DNA from 2 places in the Pseudomonas sp. SK3(2021) genome. Region 2 is predicted to be linked to the other one. Evidence: predicted binding sites of a transcription regulator. Region 2 holds the regulator's gene; the other holds the start of a gene.
The links. Region 2 encodes FliA, which starts transcription of late flagellar genes. Its sites were predicted from a motif close to CTAAAGTTTNNNNNNNNNNNGCCGNTAA; they were not measured.
Positions count from the first base shown of each region.

Region 1: the regulator FliA is predicted to act here: its motif matches at 1,704-1,731, upstream of flgM (flagellar biosynthesis anti-sigma factor FlgM).

Region 1 covers NZ_CP061943.1:5,011,355-5,015,129, reverse strand. The annotation lists gene IF690_RS21940 (flagellar brake protein) at 1-732, opposite strand, end outside; gene IF690_RS21935 (flagella synthesis protein FlgN) at 828-1,295, opposite strand; gene flgM (flagellar biosynthesis anti-sigma factor FlgM) at 1,346-1,666, opposite strand; gene flgA (flagellar basal body P-ring formation chaperone FlgA) at 1,817-2,578, opposite strand; gene IF690_RS21920 (chemotaxis protein CheV) at 2,653-3,585, shown strand; gene cheR (protein-glutamate O-methyltransferase CheR) at 3,630-3,775, shown strand, end outside.
Region 2 covers NZ_CP061943.1:1,994,683-2,009,309, reverse strand. The annotation lists gene IF690_RS09105 (CheW domain-containing protein) at 65-967, opposite strand; gene IF690_RS09100 (ParA family protein) at 1,052-1,840, opposite strand; gene motD (flagellar motor protein MotD) at 1,891-2,775, opposite strand; gene IF690_RS09090 (flagellar motor protein) at 2,786-3,526, opposite strand; gene IF690_RS09085 (protein-glutamate methylesterase/protein-glutamine glutaminase) at 3,526-4,650, opposite strand; gene IF690_RS09080 (chemotaxis protein CheA) at 4,700-6,979, opposite strand; gene IF690_RS09075 (protein phosphatase CheZ) at 7,007-7,795, opposite strand; gene IF690_RS09070 (chemotaxis response regulator CheY) at 7,826-8,197, opposite strand; gene fliA (RNA polymerase sigma factor FliA) at 8,357-9,097, opposite strand; gene fleN (flagellar synthesis regulator FleN) at 9,094-9,924, opposite strand; gene flhF (flagellar biosynthesis GTPase FlhF) at 10,043-11,359, opposite strand; gene flhA (flagellar biosynthesis protein FlhA) at 11,371-13,500, opposite strand; gene flhB (flagellar biosynthesis protein FlhB) at 13,738-14,627, opposite strand, start outside.

The sequences.
Region 1 (3,775 bases), 3.0 Mb from region 2:
GTCGAAGCGCCGGGCTTCGCGTTGCAACTGATAGACAAAGCGTTCGACCTGGCGTTGAACCAGGCCGCTCATGTTATGGAAGCGCACGCCGGCGAAAGTCGTGTCGATCTTCTCTTCGTAGTGCAGGTAACGCAGTTCCACTGGCGCGGTCATGCTGCCGAAGGGCAGGGCGGCGATAAAGCGCTCGTAGACCTGGCCCAGTTGCAGGCGGCTGGAGATGTCGCCCTCGAAGCGCAGCTTGCAGCCGGTGGCGGAGATATCCAGCAGTTTGCCGGCGATCGGCGCCTTGAGTTTTTCGCCACCGAGCTCGATGCTGACCAGTTGTGCCAGCTTCAGGGCAGCACGAAAGGCATTGCGGCGCTGGTGATAGACCACTTCGTCCGGCAGGGTGCCGCGGTAGCAGCGCCCACCATTGGATTCGTCGATGGTCGGGATGCCGTTGCTTTCCCAGGCGACGCGCACGCCCTCGTGAAAACCTTCGACGCGAAACGGCTCGCCGGCGAGCATGAAGCGTTCGCCATCGCGGGGGATCATTTCGTCCAGGGCGATCATGTTGCTGTCACGATCGACTTCGACCAGATAGCTTTGAAAGCGCTGGCTGCGTTCGTGGAAAGTGATGATCAGCGGGTCATGGCTGTCTTGCAGCAAGCGCAGCGTGGAGCTGATTTCCAAGGGGGTGGCGAGCACCTTGGGGGGCTGCGGCGCATCTTCTGCGTTTACGGCATTGAACACGGTTCATCAATCTCCAGACAAAATACGACTACACGCAAGAGCCAGCATTTTGCCAGCATGTTCCGCGACTTGATAGGGCGCGCTCATCTCTGGGGTCAAGCCTGGCTAAGCGGGCGAGGCTTGGCCAGCTTGGCGGTTGAACCGCGGGCATCATAGAGGGCTGGAGGCTCGCCACCGGTGAGGATTTTCAACTGATTGGCGGTGGTGGCCTGTTGAACCTGGATCGAGCGACCGTTGAGTTCGTTCGCCACTTGGCAATCGGCAAGCATCTGGGTCAGTACGTCGCTCTGGGTCAGCAACTGCTCGCCAACCGAAGAGTGGCTGGCCAGTTGCTCCAGGCCGGCGCGGCTGGCAGGAAGATTCAGGCTGGCAAGGATTTCGCTGCGTTTGCGGCCATGCTGCTCGAGCAAAATGATCAGGGCTTGCTTCTGCGCAAGAATTTCTTCCAGCAGCGGCATGTCGCGACCGTGCAGGGCAAGGGATTCGGTGCGCAGCAATTCCAGCAACTGTTGAGCTGGAGCAAAGTCGTCAGTGATCAGTTGCAGCAGATTAGTGTCGTGCATGTATGGCCTTGGGTTTTAAGCGTCCAAAAAACTGGCGCAGGCCTTATTGGCTAGCGCTGGGCTTCGAAATTGAGCAGTTTGCTGGCTACACGGTTGCTATCGACTTTATAGCTGCCATCGGCAATCGCTTGCTTCAACTCGGCCACGCGGGCGTTGTCGACGGCAGGCTGGTCGCGCAGCTTGTCAGTGATCTTCTGCAACTGTTGAGCCTCATTGCTGAGGTGTACCGACTCCCCGCTGGTGCTGGCCTGTTCGGCCGGAACGTTCAGCGGCGCGGACTTGTCGGCGTCGCCGGTTTCCTTGCTGGCGCTGGTGCGCGTGCTACCGGTGAGTGAGGGAGAACTGTTTAAACGGCTGAAATCGATGACCATGGTAAAAAAGCCTCTGGGTATTTGGACGCTTGACTTGTTTTCGGCAATACCCCGGAAAACTTTAGGCTCAAATGTCGATAAGCCCGCACGCGCCGCTATTGCCCTGCATGGGCCACAGTTTAGGGGGCAACAGTGCACAGCGCCAGTCGTCTACATGGCGACTTCCACCTGTCCCGGCGCGGTGATCCGCGCTTTGATGACCCGTTGTGAATTGAGGTTCTTGACCCGTATCTGCTCGCTCATGCCGCCATTGGACAAGGCTTCGCCAGGCATTTTCACGTTCAACGTACCGCTGCGGGCGGAGATCACCACCTGATCGCCCTTGCGCACCACTTCCGCCTGTTCCAGGTGAACCAGGGTGACGAGTTGGTCGGCGACCATGGGGCGGACAAGCTTCTGCCCGATGGCCTGGTCCACCGAAGTCAGATAACCCTGGTTGATCTGGCCGATATCACGCTCGCGCAGCATCACGTCTTCGGGGCTGATAATGCCGGCGCGCTTGAGCGGCCGGGTGGTGGTCACCACTTCGCGGAACAGCTTGACCTGGGCGGGCACGAACACGGTCCAGGGCGAGGCGCCGTCACAGCGGACACGAACGGTCACGCGTCCCAGCGGTTGCGCCGGGCTTTCCAGGGTCGCTGTCAATTCCTTGTCGCAGTGCGGCATGCGCAGCCGTGGGTCGAGCTGATTGACCTGGATTTCGTAGCGCCCAGGCGTTTGACTGGTTGCCAGATAGTCTTCTACGGTGAATTCAAGAAACCCCTGAGTGACGCCGATAAGTAGATCAGGCAGGGTTACCGAGTCAGCAACGGCAGGATGGCCAGGGTTTAAAAAAAACAACGCCGACAGCCCGTACAGCAATCTGCGGTAGTTTGATGTCAGGTGTCGGGAAAATGTCGTTTTGGCGTTCATAACAGTTAAAAAGCAAGCGCCGTGCCGTTTAGCGATGAACGCGCGTCGGATCTTGAGCTTTGGGGAGTCTGGGCATGGCTGGTGTAATGGATTCGGTGAACCAGCGCACGCAACTGGTAGGGCAGAATCGCCTTGAGCTGTTGTTGTTCCGTCTTGACGGGCAGCAGCTCTATGGGATCAACGTGTTCAAGGTTCGGGAGGTGCTGCAATGCCCCAAGCTGACGTTGATGCCCAAATCCAGTCCTGTGGTGTGCGGAGTCGCGAATATTCGAGGGGCGACCATTCCGATCCTGGACCTGGCGATGGCCACCGGTTCAGGCGGATTGCAGGATCTGAGCAACCCGTTTGTCATCATCACTGAGTACAACACCAAGACCCAGGGGTTTCTGGTGCGGTCGGTCGAGCGCATCGTCAACATGAACTGGGAGGAGATCCATCCGCCACCCAAGGGGACGGGGCGCGATCACTACCTGACGGCGGTGACGCGGGTCGACAATCAGTTGGTGGAAATCATCGACGTCGAGAAGGTGCTGGCCGAGGTCGCGCCGACACCCGAGACGATTTCGGTGGGCGTGGTGGATGTCGAGACTCAGCACAAGGCGGTTTCGCTGCGGGTGCTGACGGTCGATGACTCGTCGGTGGCGCGCAAGCAGGTCACGCGTTGCCTGCAGACCGTGGGGGTCGAAGTGGTGGCCCTGAACGACGGCCGACAGGCGCTGGATTACCTGCGCAAGCTGGTCGACGAGGGCAAGAAACCTGAAGAAGAGTTTCTGATGATGATCTCCGACATCGAGATGCCGGAGATGGACGGCTACACCCTCACGGCCGAAATACGCAACGATCCACGCATGCAAAAGCTGCACATCATCCTGCATACTTCGTTGTCAGGTGTATTCAATCAGGCGATGGTGAAGAAGGTCGGTGCCGATGACTTCCTTGCCAAGTTTCGTCCTGATGACCTGGCATCCCGGGTTGTCGACCGGATCAAAGCAGCAGATAACAGCTAGGGATATCGATCCCTGGCGGTCACACGATTTAAGAGGCGGCATCATTGTCTACGGGTAATTTGGATTTCGAACAGTTCCGGGTGTTCCTGGAAAAAGCCTGTGGGATCTTGCTGGGCGAGAACAAGCAATATCTGGTGTCGAGCCGTCTCAACAAACTGATGGAACAGCAAGGCATCAAATCCCTTGGGGA
Region 2 (14,627 bases):
AAAAAACCGTTGGAAACGGTGTGTGTTCTGTGTGGCCGCACCGTCGGTGCAGCCTGTTGTTGGTCTATATCGGCTTCGGTGCCGGTTTACTGATCGCCATGTGTTTCGCCCCGCCGCTGGCGATCAGCTCGGCCAGCTCGGAAACGTCCAGCAGCGCGCACATATGCTCGATGACCGTCCCCGCCAGCCATGGCCGCTGGCCACGGTGGCTGCGCCATTTGATTTCGTTCGGGTCCAGGCGCAACGAGCGGCTGACCTGATGCACCGCCAGCCCCCACTCGTAGCCCTGGACCGAGATCACGTATTGCAGGCCCTGGCGGAAGTCGTCGCGGTAGCGGTCGGGCATCACCCAGCGCGCGGTATCCAGCACCTTGAGGTTGCCGGCCTGGCTCGGCAGGATCCCGAGGAACCATTCCGGCTGGCCGAACAACGGCGTCAGTTCATGCCCCGCCAGGGAGTAGATCGATCCCAGGCAGACCAGCGGTACCGCCAGGGTCAACCCGGCGACATCGAACAGCAGGCACTCGAAGGGTTCCGCCGCCCAGCTCGGCCGGTCGTCACCCGCCACCGGGGGTGGCGTACTGCTGGGCGGCCGATGCACCTCGACCACCGGGGCGACCACGCCTTGCAGCAAGGGCGCAACGCTCGACAAGGTGGCCGGCAATGGCGCGGGCGCCTCCAGCACCGGGGCGACCACGGACGCCTCGACCCGCGCTATCGGCGCGACAACCACCGCGGCTGGCGGCGTACGCTGGACCTGGGCATCGCGGGCCTGTTCTTCGAGCACCGCGGCCTGGAACTCATCCAGGACCTCGCTCGACACCGCCACCTCTTCCAGCGCTGCCTGAACCTTGGGCAGCACCTCGGGAACCGCGAATTCTTCTTCGGTGGCGTCCTGCAGCAACGCGTCCAGGTAGGACTGCAGCGCCAGCTGCGGCCGGGACGTAACGTCGACAGGACGATTCATGAGGATGCCCACGGATAAAACCCAGCACAGTGACCTGTAGGGTTTATCGGCCAGACCGATAGCAGACTTGAATGCTCCGCCACGTCAGGCCACCTGCGGGACAAGTTGCTGGGCCAGCAAGTGCTTGAGCAAGGCGCGATAGGCCAGTACGCCACGGCTCTTGCCGTCGAACTGCGAAGGCGTCAGCCCGGCCCGGCTGGCATCGCGCAGGCGTGTGTCGACCGGGATGTAGCCCTGCCAGATCTCATCCGGGAACTTGTCGCGCAACACCCGCAAGGTGCCCAGGGACGCCTGGGTCCGGCGGTCGAACAGGGTCGGCACGATGCTGAACGGCAGCGCCTGTTTGCGCGAGCGGTTGATCATCGCCAAGGTATTGACCATGCGCTCCAGGCCCTTGACCGCCAGGTGCTCGGTCTGCACCGGGATCACCAGTTGCTGGCTCGCCGCCAAGGCATTGACCATCAGCACGCCGAGCAACGGCGGACTGTCGATCACCGCATAGTCGAAATCCTGCCACAGCTGCGCCAGGCTCTTGGCGATCACCAGGCCCAGGCCGCTCTGCCCCGGCGACTGGCGCTCCAGGGTGGCCAGCGCGGTGCTCGATGGCAGCAGGGAAATACGTTCGTCGCTGGTCGACAGCAGCAACTGCCCGGGCAAGCCCTCGGGGACGCTGCCCTTGTGCAGGAACAGGTCGTAGTTACTGTGTTCCAGGCTGTCGGGGTCATAGCCGAAATAGCTGGTCATGGAGCCGTGGGGGTCGAGATCGACCACGACCACGCGCTTGCCCGCCTCGGCCAGCAACCCGGCTAAAGCGATGGAACTGGTGGTCTTACCGACGCCACCCTTTTGATTGGCAACTGCCCAGACTCTCATTCAGATTGTTCCTCCCGGCAGGCGCGGGCCGACCGAGAAATAGCACCCAGTTATAAAGCCGGTGACGGAGAATTGACGGCACTCTCGCGTCCCGGCGTCTTGACTGGCGTAGGTGCAGTTTGTGTGCCAGCCCGCTTCAATGCCGCATCCGGTGTTGCATGGGCGGTGCCGGTGCCTGTCAGGCTGCGGCGTACATCGAGATTGCGCGACACCACCAGCACCACCCGACGGTTGCGGGCGCGGCCATCGGCCGTCGCGTTATTGGCTACCGGCTGGAACTCGCCGTAGCCGACCGACGCCAGGCGCTGCGGATTGACCCCCTGCATCGCCAGCATCCGCACGATGCTCGCCGAACGGGCCGACGACAGTTCCCAGTTGGTCGGGTACTGCGCGGTCTGGATCGGCTGGTTGTCGGTAAAACCCTCGACGTGAATCGGGTTGTCGAAGGGTTTGAGGATCGCCGCCACCTTGTCGATGATGTTGAACGCCAGGTCGCTGGGCATCGCATCGCCGCTGCCGAACAACAGGCTGGAGTTGAGTTCGATCTCGACCCACAGCTCATTGCCGCGCACGGTCATCTGGTTGGAGCTGATCAGGTCGCCAAAGGCCGCACTGATATCGTCGGCGATGCTTTTCAGCGGGTCGCTGGCACCAGCGATACCGGCGTCGGTCTGTTCGCTGTCCTTGACCAGCGGCTTGGCCGGGGTCACGGTATGGGGCCGCTCCTCACCGATGGGAATCGGCTTGAGGGCGCGATCCGAGTCGGTGAACACGCCAATCAACGCTTCGGAAATGACCTTGTACTTGCCCTCGTTGATCGAGGAGATCGAGTACATGACCACGAAAAAGGCGAACAGCAAGGTGATGAAGTCCGCGTAGGACACCAACCAGCGTTCATGATTGACGTGTTCCTCATGCCGGCGACGACGTGACATGGCTATTCCCTTAGTCCATGAAGCCTTGCAGCTTCAACTCAATGGAACGAGGGTTTTCACCTTCGGCAATCGACAGGATTCCTTCAAGCAACATTTCGCGATAACGCGACTGCCGCAAGGCTATGGACTTGAGCTTGGCGGCGATCGGCAGCAACACCAGGTTGGCGCTGGCCACACCGTAGATGGTCGCGACGAAGGCCACCGCGATACCGCTGCCCAGCTGCGACGGGTCGGCCAGGTTGCCCATGACATGGATCAGGCCCATGACCGCACCGATGATGCCGATGGTCGGCGCGTAGCCGCCCATGCTTTCAAAGACCTTGGCCGCTTCGATGTCGCGGCTTTCCTGGGTGTAGAAATCCACTTCCAGGATGCTGCGGATGGACTCCGGCTCGGCGCCGTCCACCAGCAGTTGCAAGCCCTTGCGCGAGTAGGTGTCGGGCTCGGCATCCGCCACGCCTTCCAGGCCCAGCAGGCCTTCCTTGCGGGCGGTCAGGCTCCAGTTGACGACGCGGTCGATGCCGCCGGGCAGGTCGACCCGCGGCGGAAACAGGATCCAGCCGAGGATCTGCATGGCCCGCTTGAAGGCGCTCAACGGCGACTGCAGCAACGCCGCGCCGATGGTCCCGCCCAACACGATCAGCGCCGCCGGACCATTGGCCAGGGCCGACAGATGACCGCCTTCCAGGTAGTTGCCACCGATGATGGCGACGAACGCCATGATGATCCCGATGAGGCTTAGAACATCCATCAGAGACAAGCCTCGACCAGGTGCTTGCCGATCTCGTCCAGGCCGTACACCGCATCCGCCAGCTCCGCCTTGACGATCGCCATCGGCATCCCGTAGATCACGCAACTCGCCTCATCCTGGGCCCAGACCGCGCTACCGCCCTGCTTGAGCAGGCGCGCGCCTTCGCGACCGTCGGCGCCCATGCCGGTGAGCACCACCGCCAGAACTTTGTCGCCGTAGGACTTGGCCGCCGAACCGAAGGTGATGTCCACGCACGGCTTGTAGTTCAGGCGCTCGTCGCCCGGGAGGATTTTCACCGCGCCACGGCCGTCGACCATCATCTGCTTGCCACCAGGAGCCAGCAATGCCAGGCCCGGACGCAGGATGTCGCCATCCTCGGCTTCCTTGACGCTGATCCGGCAGAGCTTGTCCAGGCGTTCGGCGAACGCCTTGGTGAAGGCCGCCGGCATGTGCTGGATCAGCACGATCGGCGCCGGGAAGTTGGCCGGCAACTGGGTCAGCACCCGCTGCAGGGCCACCGGACCACCGGTGGAGGTACCGATGGCCACCAGCTTGTAGGCCTTGCGCTTGGGCGCTGGCGACGACGCGCCGGCGGCCGGCGTACGGGCGGCAATCGGTGCCGGAGCCGGACGCGCCGGGGCCGTGCCACTGAAACTGCCAGGGCTCGATGGCGCAGGGGCCGCTGCCGGCAGTGGCGCCGGCGCACTGTAGCTGCTGAAACGACGGTTACTGCGCGAGATGCTGTGGACCTTCTCGCACAGCAGTTGCTTGACCTTCTCCGGATTGCGCGAGATGTCTTCGAAATTCTTCGGCAGGAAATCCACCGCGCCGGCATCCAGCGCATCCAGGGTCACCCGGGCGCCTTCATGGGTCAGCGAGGAGAACATCAACACCGGCGTCGGGCAGCGCTGCATGATGTGCCGCACCGCCGTGATGCCATCCATCATCGGCATCTCGTAGTCCATGGTGATCACGTCCGGCTTGAGCGCCAGCGCCTGATCGATCGCCTCTCTGCCGTTGGTCGCGGTACCGACGACCTGGATATTGATATCCGCTGAAAGAATTTCCGAGACGCGGCGGCGGAAGAACCCCGAATCGTCCACCACCAGGACCTTGACTGCCATAAACACTCCGTTAGGCGGGGCAAGGCAAATGGCCCCGCCCCTCCGGTATTCAAATACGCCGTGCGGCGTAACGCTTGAGCATGCTCGGAACATCGAGAATCAGTGCGATGCGGCCGTCACCGGTGATGGTGGCGCCAGACATGCCCGGAGTTCCCTGGAGCATCTTGCCCAATGGCTTGATGACGACTTCTTCCTGGCCGACCAGTTGATCGACGACGAAGCCGATCCGCTGGGTGCCGACCGAAAGGATCACCACATGGCCTTCGCGCTGCTCTTCGTGAGCGGCGGAGCTGACCAGCCAGCGCTTGAGGTAGAACAGTGGCAACGCCTTGTCGCGGACGATCACCACCTCCTGGCCGTCGACCACGTTGGTGCGCGACAGGTCCAGGTGGAAGATTTCGTTGACGTTGACCAGCGGGAAGGCGAACGCCTGGTTGCCCAGCATCACCATCAGGGTCGGCATGATCGCCAGGGTCAGCGGCACCTTGATGACGATCTTCGACCCCTGGCCTTTGGTCGAGTAGATGTTGATCGAGCCGTTGAGCTGGGAAATCTTGGTCTTCACCACGTCCATGCCCACGCCGCGGCCGGATACATCGGAGATCTCGGTCTTGGTCGAGAAGCCCGGGGCGAAGATCAGGTTGTAGCACTCGGTGTCGCTCAGGCGATCGGCGGCATCCTTGTCCATCACCCCACGCTTGACCGCAATGGCGCGCAGGACATTCGGGTCCATGCCTTTGCCGTCATCGGAAATCGACAACAGGATGTGGTCGCCTTCCTGTTCGGCCGCCAGCACCACCTTGCCGCCACGGGGCTTGCCCGCCTCCTCGCGCTCTTCCGGCGACTCGATACCGTGGTCGACGGCGTTGCGCACCAAGTGCACCAGCGGGTCGGCCAGGGCCTCGACGAGGTTCTTGTCGAGGTCGGTCTCTTCGCCGACCAGCTCCAGGTTGATCTCTTTCTTGAGCTGGCGGGCCAGGTCGCGAACCAGGCGCGGGAAACGCCCGAAGACCTTCTTGATCGGCTGCATCCGGGTCTTCATCACCGCGGTCTGCAAGTCGGCCGTGACCACGTCGAGGTTCGACACGGCCTTGGACATGGCTTCGTCGCCGCTGTTGAGCCCCAGGCGCACCAGGCGGTTACGCACCAGTACCAGCTCGCCGACCATGTTCATGATTTCGTCCAGCCGCGCGGTATCGACCCGCACGGTGGTTTCGGCTTCGCTGACCGGCTTTTCCGCCGGGGCGGCAGCCGGAGCACGAGCAGGCGCCGGCGCAGCGGCGGCGGCTGGTTTCGGCGCTTCGACCTTGGCTTCGGCTTTCTTCGCTGCCGGCTTGGCGACGGCGGCAGGCGCCGAGGCCGTGACCGCCGTTGCGCTCCCCTTGGTCGCGGCGGCAGCAGGTACTTCAGAGAACTTGCCCTTGCCATGCAGCTCGTCGAGCAGGGATTCGAATTCCTGGTCGGTGATCAGGTCGCTACCGGCGGCAGCCGCGCTTGGCGCAGCCGGTGGTACCGCCGCTGCCACTGCGCAATCCAGCGCCTCTACCGCAAAGTTGCCCTTGCCGTGCAACTGATCCAGCAGCGCTTCGAATTCGTCATCGGTGATTTCGTCGCTGGCCGCGGCTTTTTCCGCCGCGGGCGCCGTGGCCGAAGGTGCCACCGCATCCGGTGCGAACTGACCCTTGCCATGCAATTGATCGAGCAGCGACTCGAACTCGGCGTCGGTAATTTCGTCGCTGGCCGCTTCGCCACCGGTCGCGGGCGCAACGGGGGCAACAGCGGCCGGGGCTTCGGCCTCGGCCTTGGCGGCATTGAGAGAATCGAGCAACTGCTCGAACTCGCTGTCGGTAATATCGCCGGACTCGCTTTCGGCCGATTCGGCAACGCTTTCAACAACTGCCTCAACCTCGGCCACCGGCGCGGCGACCTCCTCGGCTCCGGCAGGCTCGGCCAGGCGGGCCAGGGCAGCCAGCAACTCCGGGGTGGCGGCGGTGATCTCGGTACGCTCGCGCACCTGGCCGAACATGCCGTTCACCGCGTCCAGCGCTTCGAGCACCACGTCCATCAGTTCCGCGTCGACGCGACGCTCACCCTTGCGCAGGATGTCGAACACGTTTTCGGCGATGTGGCAGCACTCCACCAGCTCGTTGAGCTGGAGGAAGCCGGCGCCCCCTTTTACAGTGTGAAAACCGCGAAAAATTGCGTTGAGCAGATCCGCATCGTCCGGCCGGCTTTCCAGCTCGACCAGTTGTTCGGACAGTTGCTCTAGAATCTCGCCGGCCTCAACCAGAAAATCCTGGAGGATTTCTTCATCGGCGCCGAAGCTCATTAATGGGTGCTCCTACTAGGTCTGAGCCTAAAATCCAAGGCTGGAAAGCAAATCGTCGACATCGTCCTGACCGGATACAACGTCTTCACGTTTATCGGCATGAATCTGCGGACCTTCACCCTTGGCCAGATGTTTTTGCGGATCTTTTTCAGCAAGGATCGATTCACGGTCATGTTCGATGCCGGCAAAACGATCGACTTGGCTGGCCATCAGGACCAGCTTGAGCAGGTTGCTCTCGACTTCGGTGACCAACTGGGTCACGCGCTTGATCACCTGACCGGTCAGGTCCTGGTAGTCCTGCGCCAGCAGAATGTCGTTGAGGTTGCTCGATACCGCGCGCGTCTCTTGCTCGCTGCGGGTCAGGAAACCGTCCACCCGGCGGGCCAGGTCGCGGAACTCCTCGGCGCCCAGTTCGCGGCGCATGAAACGTCCCCAGTCGGCGCTCAGGGCCTGGGCTTCGCTGCTCAGGCCATTGACCAACGGGGTGGCGCTCTCGACCAGATCCATGGTGCGGTTGGCCGCGGCCTCGGTCAGCCTGACCACATAAGACAGGCGCTCGGTGGCATCCGTGATCTGTGAAACTTCCTCGGCTTGCGGCATATGCGGGTCAATCTGGAAATTGACGATGGCGCTATGCAGCTCGCGGGTGAGCTTGCCGACTTCCTGGTACAGGCCGCGGTCACGGGTCTGGTTGAGCTCATGGATCAGTTGCACGGCTTCGCCGAACTTGCCTTTTTCGAGGCTGTCGACCAGTTCGAGTGCGTGTTTTTTCAGGGTCGATTCGAAATCGCCCAATGAAGATTCGTTGTGCTCCATAGCTCCCCCGTGGCGGAATGGTTCCACATCTCAACCGATGCGTTCGAAGATCTTCTCGATCTTTTCTTTCAACGCCTGGGCCGTGAAGGGCTTGACCACATAGCCGTTTACGCCGGCCTGGGCAGCTTCGATGATCTGTTCGCGCTTGGCTTCAGCGGTCACCATGAGTACCGGCAGGTGCTTGAGTTTTTCATCGGCGCGCACATGGCGCAGCAGATCGATACCGGTCATGCCAGGCATGTTCCAGTCCGTTACCAGAAAGTCGATGCTCCCACTGTTGAGGACCGGAATGGCGGTGGTGCCATCGTCAGCCTCGACCGTGTTGGTGAACCCCAGGTCACGCAACAGGTTTTTTATGATCCGCCGCATCGTTGAGAAGTCATCAACGATGAGGATTTTCATGTTCTTGTCCAATTCGACCTCCAAGCAGTCTTAAACGCGTCCAGCACCTGAACGCGCCATTCAATCAATCAGGCAGAGCACTCAACGACTGCATGGAATACACACCGCAAGACCGGCAACGTCGTGCCAGTCTCGTTCGCAGTGTCCCCACACTGCCTGTCAGCGCGCTCGCCACTCCCCCAAACGCCCCCGCAAACGGGCCGCGCACTGGCTGTGTAACTGGCTGACCCGCGATTCGCTGACTCCCAGGACCTCACCGATTTCCTTGAGGTTCAGCTCTTCGTCGTAGTACAGCGCCAAGACCAGTCGCTCACGCTCCGGCAAATTGGCAATCGCGTCCGCCAGCGCGGCCTGGAAACGTTCGTCCTCCAGGTCGCGCGACGGCTCGAGATGAGCACTCGCGCCATCCTCATGCAGCCCTTCATGCTCGCCGTCCTGCAACAGGTCGTCGAAGCTGAACAGGCGACTGCCCAAGGTGTCGTTCAAAATCCCGTAATAATCGTCGAGACTCAATTGAAGTTCGGCCGCAACTTCATGATCTTTAGCGTCACGACCGGTTTTAGCTTCAATTGCGCGAATGGCATCGCTCACCATCCGGGTATTGCGATGTACCGAACGCGGCGCCCAGTCACCTTTACGGACCTCATCGAGCATCGCACCACGGATACGGATACCCGCGTACGTCTCGAAACTCGCGCCCTTGCTCGCGTCGTACTTGGTCGACACTTCGAGCAGGCCGATCATCCCGGCCTGGATCAGGTCTTCGACCTGGACACTGGCCGGCAGGCGCGCCAGCAGGTGATAGGCAATACGCTTGACCAGGGGCGCATAACGCTCGATCAATTCGTACTGGCTGTCACGTGCCGACTTTTTGTAAAGGTTGTAGCCGCTGGCGCTCATAGCACCGGTCCCGCTGTCTGATGCACTAGCCGCTCGACGAAAAATTCCAGATGCCCACGTGGGTTGGCCGGCAACGGCCAGGTATCGACTTTCTGCGCGATGGCCTTGAACGCCAGCGAGCATTTCGAACGCGGAAACGCCTCATAGACCGCACGCTGCTTTTGCACGGCCTTGCGCACGCATTCGTCGTAAGGCACGGCGCCGACATATTGTAGGGCCACGTCCAGGAAGCGATCCGTGACCTTGGTCAACTTGGCGAACAGGTTGCGCCCTTCCTGCGGGCTCTGCGCCATGTTGGCGAGCACACGGAAGCGGTTCATGCCGTAGTCGCGGTTGAGCAGCTTGATCAGCGCGTAGGCGTCGGTGATCGAGGTCGGTTCGTCGCAGACCACCAGCAAGACTTCCTGCGCGGCGCGGACGAAGCTGACCACCGAGTCACCGATGCCGGCAGCGGTGTCGATCACCAGCACATCGAGATTGTCGCCGATGTCGCTGAAGGCCTGGATCAGGCCGGCATGCTGGGCCGGGCTCAGATGAACCATGCTCTGGGTGCCGGACGCCGCCGGCACGATACGGATTCCACCCGGCCCCTGCAGCAGCACATCGCGCAGCTCGCAGCGGCCCTCGATCACGTCGGCGAGGGTCCGTTTGGGGGTCAGTCCCAATAGCACGTCGACGTTAGCCAGACCCAGGTCGGCGTCCAGCAGCATGACGCGCCGGCCGAGCTCCGCTAGGGCCAGGGACAAGTTCACTGACACGTTAGTCTTGCCGACGCCACCCTTGCCGCCGGTCACCGCGATCACCTGTACGGGATGCATGCTGCCCATGTTCTTTCTTTACCTTGTCTTACTTAGACGGGGCCACATAACTGGCTGCGCGTTCACCAACGGAACAATGCCTGGCAGACCATCGATGTAGGTACATTGCAATCTTTTCATGATTCCCTCAGCCAACCCGCTTGGTCGGGTTGTGGTAGAGGTCAGCGAACATGTCAGCCATGGCTTCTTCGCTGGGTTCTTCCTGCATCTGCACGCTCACCGCACGACTGACCAGCTGATGACGGCGCGGCAAGTGCAGATCGTCCGGAATCCGCGGGCCATCGGTCAGATAGGCAACGGGGAGTTCGTGACTGATCGCCAGGCTCAACACCTCACCAAGGCTGGCGGTTTCATCCAGTTTAGTCAGGATGCAGCCGGCCAGCCCGCAACGCTTGTAGCTGTGGTACGCGGCGGTTAGAACCTGTTTCTGGCTGGTGGTTGCCAATACCAGATAATTTTTTGCCCTGATCCCGCGTCCGGCCAGACTTTCCAGCTGCATGCGCAGGGCCGGGTCGCTGGCTTGCAGGCCGGCGGTGTCGATCAGCACCACGCGTTTGCGCAGCAGCGGATCGAGGGCTTGCGCCAGGGACTGGCCCGGGTCGACATGGGTCACCGAGACGTTGAGGATCCGGCCCAGGGTCTTGAGCTGCTCCTGGGCGCCGATGCGGTAGCTGTCCATGCTCACCAGCGCGATGTTCTGCGCGCCGTACTTGAGCACGTAGCGGGCGGCCAGCTTGGCCAGGGTGGTGGTCTTGCCCATGCCGGCGGGGCCGACCATGGCGATCACTCCACCCTCTTCCAATGGCTCGACTTCCGGGGTCACGATCATCCGCGCCAGGTGGGCCAGGAGCATGCGCCAGGCCTGGCGGGGCTCGTCGATTTCAGTGATCAGCGCCAGCAGGTCGCGGGCCAGCGGACCGGACAAGCCGATACGCTGCAGGCGCCGCCACAGGTTGGCCTGCTCGGGCCGGCTGCCTTGCAGCTGGCTCCAGGCCAGGGAACCGAGCTGGACTTCCAGCAGCTCGCGCAAGCCGTTGAGTTCAAAACGCATCGAGTCCAGTGCCCGCTGATCGACAGCCGGCGCGGCGGCCACCGGAGCCGGGCGATGGGGCTCGCTGAACGTCGGTTCGATCAGCGGCTCGGCGGCGGTCAGCGGCAGGCCGGCGAACAGCTGGCGATTGGTGCTGCCATCGCCATCGCCACGCAGGCTCAGTTCCGCCTGGGCGGTGACGATGCGCGACTGAGTCTTGCGCAGTTCGTCCTCGAGCTCCATGTTCGGAACCCGCGGCGCCAGCGCCGACAGCTTGTAATCCAGGGCAGCCGTCAGCTCGACACCGCCAGCGATGCGGCGATTGCCAATGATGGCGGCGTCGGCGCCCAGCTCATCACGAACCAGCTTCATGGCCTGACGCATATCGGCGGCGAAAAAACGCTTAACTTGCATAACCCACTACCTCAGCCGTTGGGCCCTACTGTCGCAACGATGGTCACTTGCTTGTTGTCAGGGATTTCCTGATAAGCCAACACGTGCAAGCCCGGGACCGCCAGGCGCCCGAACCGCGAGAGCATCGCGCGGACCGGACCGGCTACCAGCAGAATCACCGGTTGACCTTGCATTTCCTGGCGCTGCGCAGCTTCGATCAACGAACGCTGCAGCTTTTCAGCCATGCTTGGCTCCAACAGAACCCCCTCTTCCGAGCCCTGTCCTGCCTTCTGCAGACTGTTGAGCAAAATCTGTTCCAACCTGGGCTCCAAGGTGATCACAGGCAGCTCGGACTCAGTCCCTACAATGCTTTGCACGATGGCGCGTGACAATCCGACGCGCACCGCGGCCACCAAAGCGGCAGTATCTTGACTCTTGGCGGCATTGTTCGCGATGGCCTCGGCAATGCTGCGGATATCGCGCACCGGCACCTGTTCGGCCAGCAGCGCCTGCAACACCTTGAGCAACTGGGACAACGAGAGAACGCCCGGCACCAGCTCTTCCGCCAGCTTCGGCGAGCCCTTGGCCAGCAGTTGCAGGAGCTGCTGGACTTCTTCGTGGCCGATCAGCTCGCTGGAGTGCTTGTAGAGAATCTGGTTGAGGTGGGTGGCGACCACGGTACTGGCGTCGACCACGGTGTAGCCCAGCGACTGCGCCTGGGCGCGCTGGCTGATCTCGATCCACACCGCCTCCAGGCCGAAGGCCGGATCTTTGGCGGTGATACCGTTGAGCGTGCCATAGACCTGCCCCGGATTGATCGCCAGCTCGCGATCCGGGTAAATCTCGGCCTCGGCCAGGATCACCCCCATCAGCGTCAGCCGGTAAGCACTGGGCGCCAGGTCGAGGTTGTCACGAATATGCACGGTCGGCATGAGGAAGCCCAGGTCCTGGGACAGCTTCTTGCGCACGCCCTTGATCCGCGCCAGCAGTTGCCCACCCTGGTTGCGGTCCACCAGGGGAATCAGCCGATAGCCGACTTCCAGGCCGATCATGTCGATCTGGGTCACGTCATCCCAGCCCAGCTCCTTGGTTTCCATGGCGCGGGCCGGCGAAGGCAGCAGTTCCTGCTGGCGCTTGACCTCTTCCAGCGCCTTGACCCTGACCACGTTCTGGCGCCTCCAGAACAGGTACGCGGCGCCGGCCGCCAGGGCCGCCATGCTCAGGAAGGAAAAGTGCGGCATGCCCGGCACCAGGCCCATCACCGCCATCAGGCCGGCGGCGACGGCCAGGGCCCGGGGCGAGGCGAACATCTGCCGGTTGATCTGCTTGCCCATGTCTTCGGAACCGGAAGCACGGGTCACCATGATCGCGGCCGCGGTGGACAGCAACAGCGATGGCAATTGCGCCACCAAACCGTCACCGATGGTCAGCAAGGCGTAGACCCGACCGGCATCGCCGAAGGACATGTGGTGCTGGAAGATACCGACCGCCATGCCGCCGATCAGGTTGATGAACAGAATCAGCAGGCCGGCGATGGCGTCACCACGGACGAACTTGCTGGCACCGTCCATGGAACCGTAGAACTCGGCTTCCTGGGCCACTTCCTGGCGCCGCGCCTTGGCCTGGGCCTGGTCGATCAGGCCGGCGTTGAGGTCGGCGTCGATGGCCATCTGCTTGCCCGGCATCGCATCGAGGGTGAAACGCGCGCTCACCTCGGAAATCCGCCCGGCCCCCTTGGTCACCACCACGAAGTTGATGATCATCAGGATCGCGAACACCACGATACCGACCACGTAGTTACCGCCGATCACCACCTCGCCGAAGGCCTGGATCACCTTGCCGGCGGCAGCGTGACCGTCCTGGCCGTGGAGCATCACCACCCGCGTGGAAGCCACGTTCAGCGCCAGGCGCAGCAGGGTCGCCACCAGCAGGATGGTCGGGAATACCGCGAAATCCAGCGGCCGCAGGGCATACACGCAGACCAGCAGGACAACGATCGACAGGGCGATGTTGAAGGTAAAGAACACGTCCAGCAGGAACGGTGGCACCGGCAGCATCATCATGGCCAGCATGACCAGCAGCAACAGCGGCACACCCAGGTTCCCCCGACTGAGGTCAGCCAGGTTAGTGCGAGCCGTACTGATTAACTGAGAGCGATCCACCGGTATTCCCCGTTCCCTTGAAGCAAACTTTTGACGCCTGGAAGCGGCGCAGGGCGGGTATTGCAAGAAGCCTTCCAACTTTGGCCTGGAAGGAAAACTGATTTATGGCGTTGCGCCATCAGTCGTCATAAAAGGCGCTTTCAGCGCCATCGCGAGCAAGCTCGCTCCTACAGGCCGGGCGTGAATTCTGCAGGAGCGAGCTTGCTCGCGATAACGTCGGCACAGCCAACGCCGACCTCAGGCATCGCGACGCAAATCCGGTGGAATCGGCAGGTCCTTGAGCGGATCGGGGCGCTTGCCCTTGCCGGCGCGGTGCTGGCGAATCTGATAGACATACGCCAGCACCTGGGCCACCGCCAGATAGAGCCCGGCGGGGATTTCCTGCTCCAGTTCGGTGGAGTAGTAGATCGAACGCGCCAACGCCGGCGACTCCAGCAACAGCACTTCGTTGGCCACGGCGATCTCGCGGATCTTCAGCGCCAGGAAATCACTGCCCTTGGCCAGCAACACCGGCGCCCCGCCCTTCTCGGCGTCGTACTTGAGCGCCACGGCGTAGTGGGTCGGGTTGGTGATGACCACGTCCGCCTCGGGAATCGCCGCCATCATCCGCCGCTGCGACATCTCGCGCTGGACCTGGCGAATCCGCTGCTTGACCTCCGGACGCCCTTCCTGGTCCTTGTGCTCGTCCCGCACTTCCTGCTTGGTCATCAGCAGTTTCTTGTAGCTCTGGTACAGCTGCACCGGCACGTCCACCGCGGCGATCAGGATCAGCCCGCAGGCCATCCACAAGGTGCTCCAGGCCACTACTTGCACGCTATGGATGATCGCTTGCTCCAGCGGTTCATGGGCGATCCGCAGCAGGTCGTCGATATCCGAGGACAGCACCGACAAAGCCACGATCAGGATCACCACGAACTTGGCGAAGGCCTTGAGCAACTCGATCAGCGAAGTCGGTGACACCATGCGCTTTATGCCGCTGAGCGGGTTCATGCGACTGAACTTGGGCGCCAGGCTCTTGGTCGTAAACAACCAGCCGCCCAAGGAGATAGGACCTATGAGCGCCGCCAGCACCAAGGGCAGCAGGATCGGCATCGAGGCGATAATCGCGATCTTGCCCGAATGCAGCA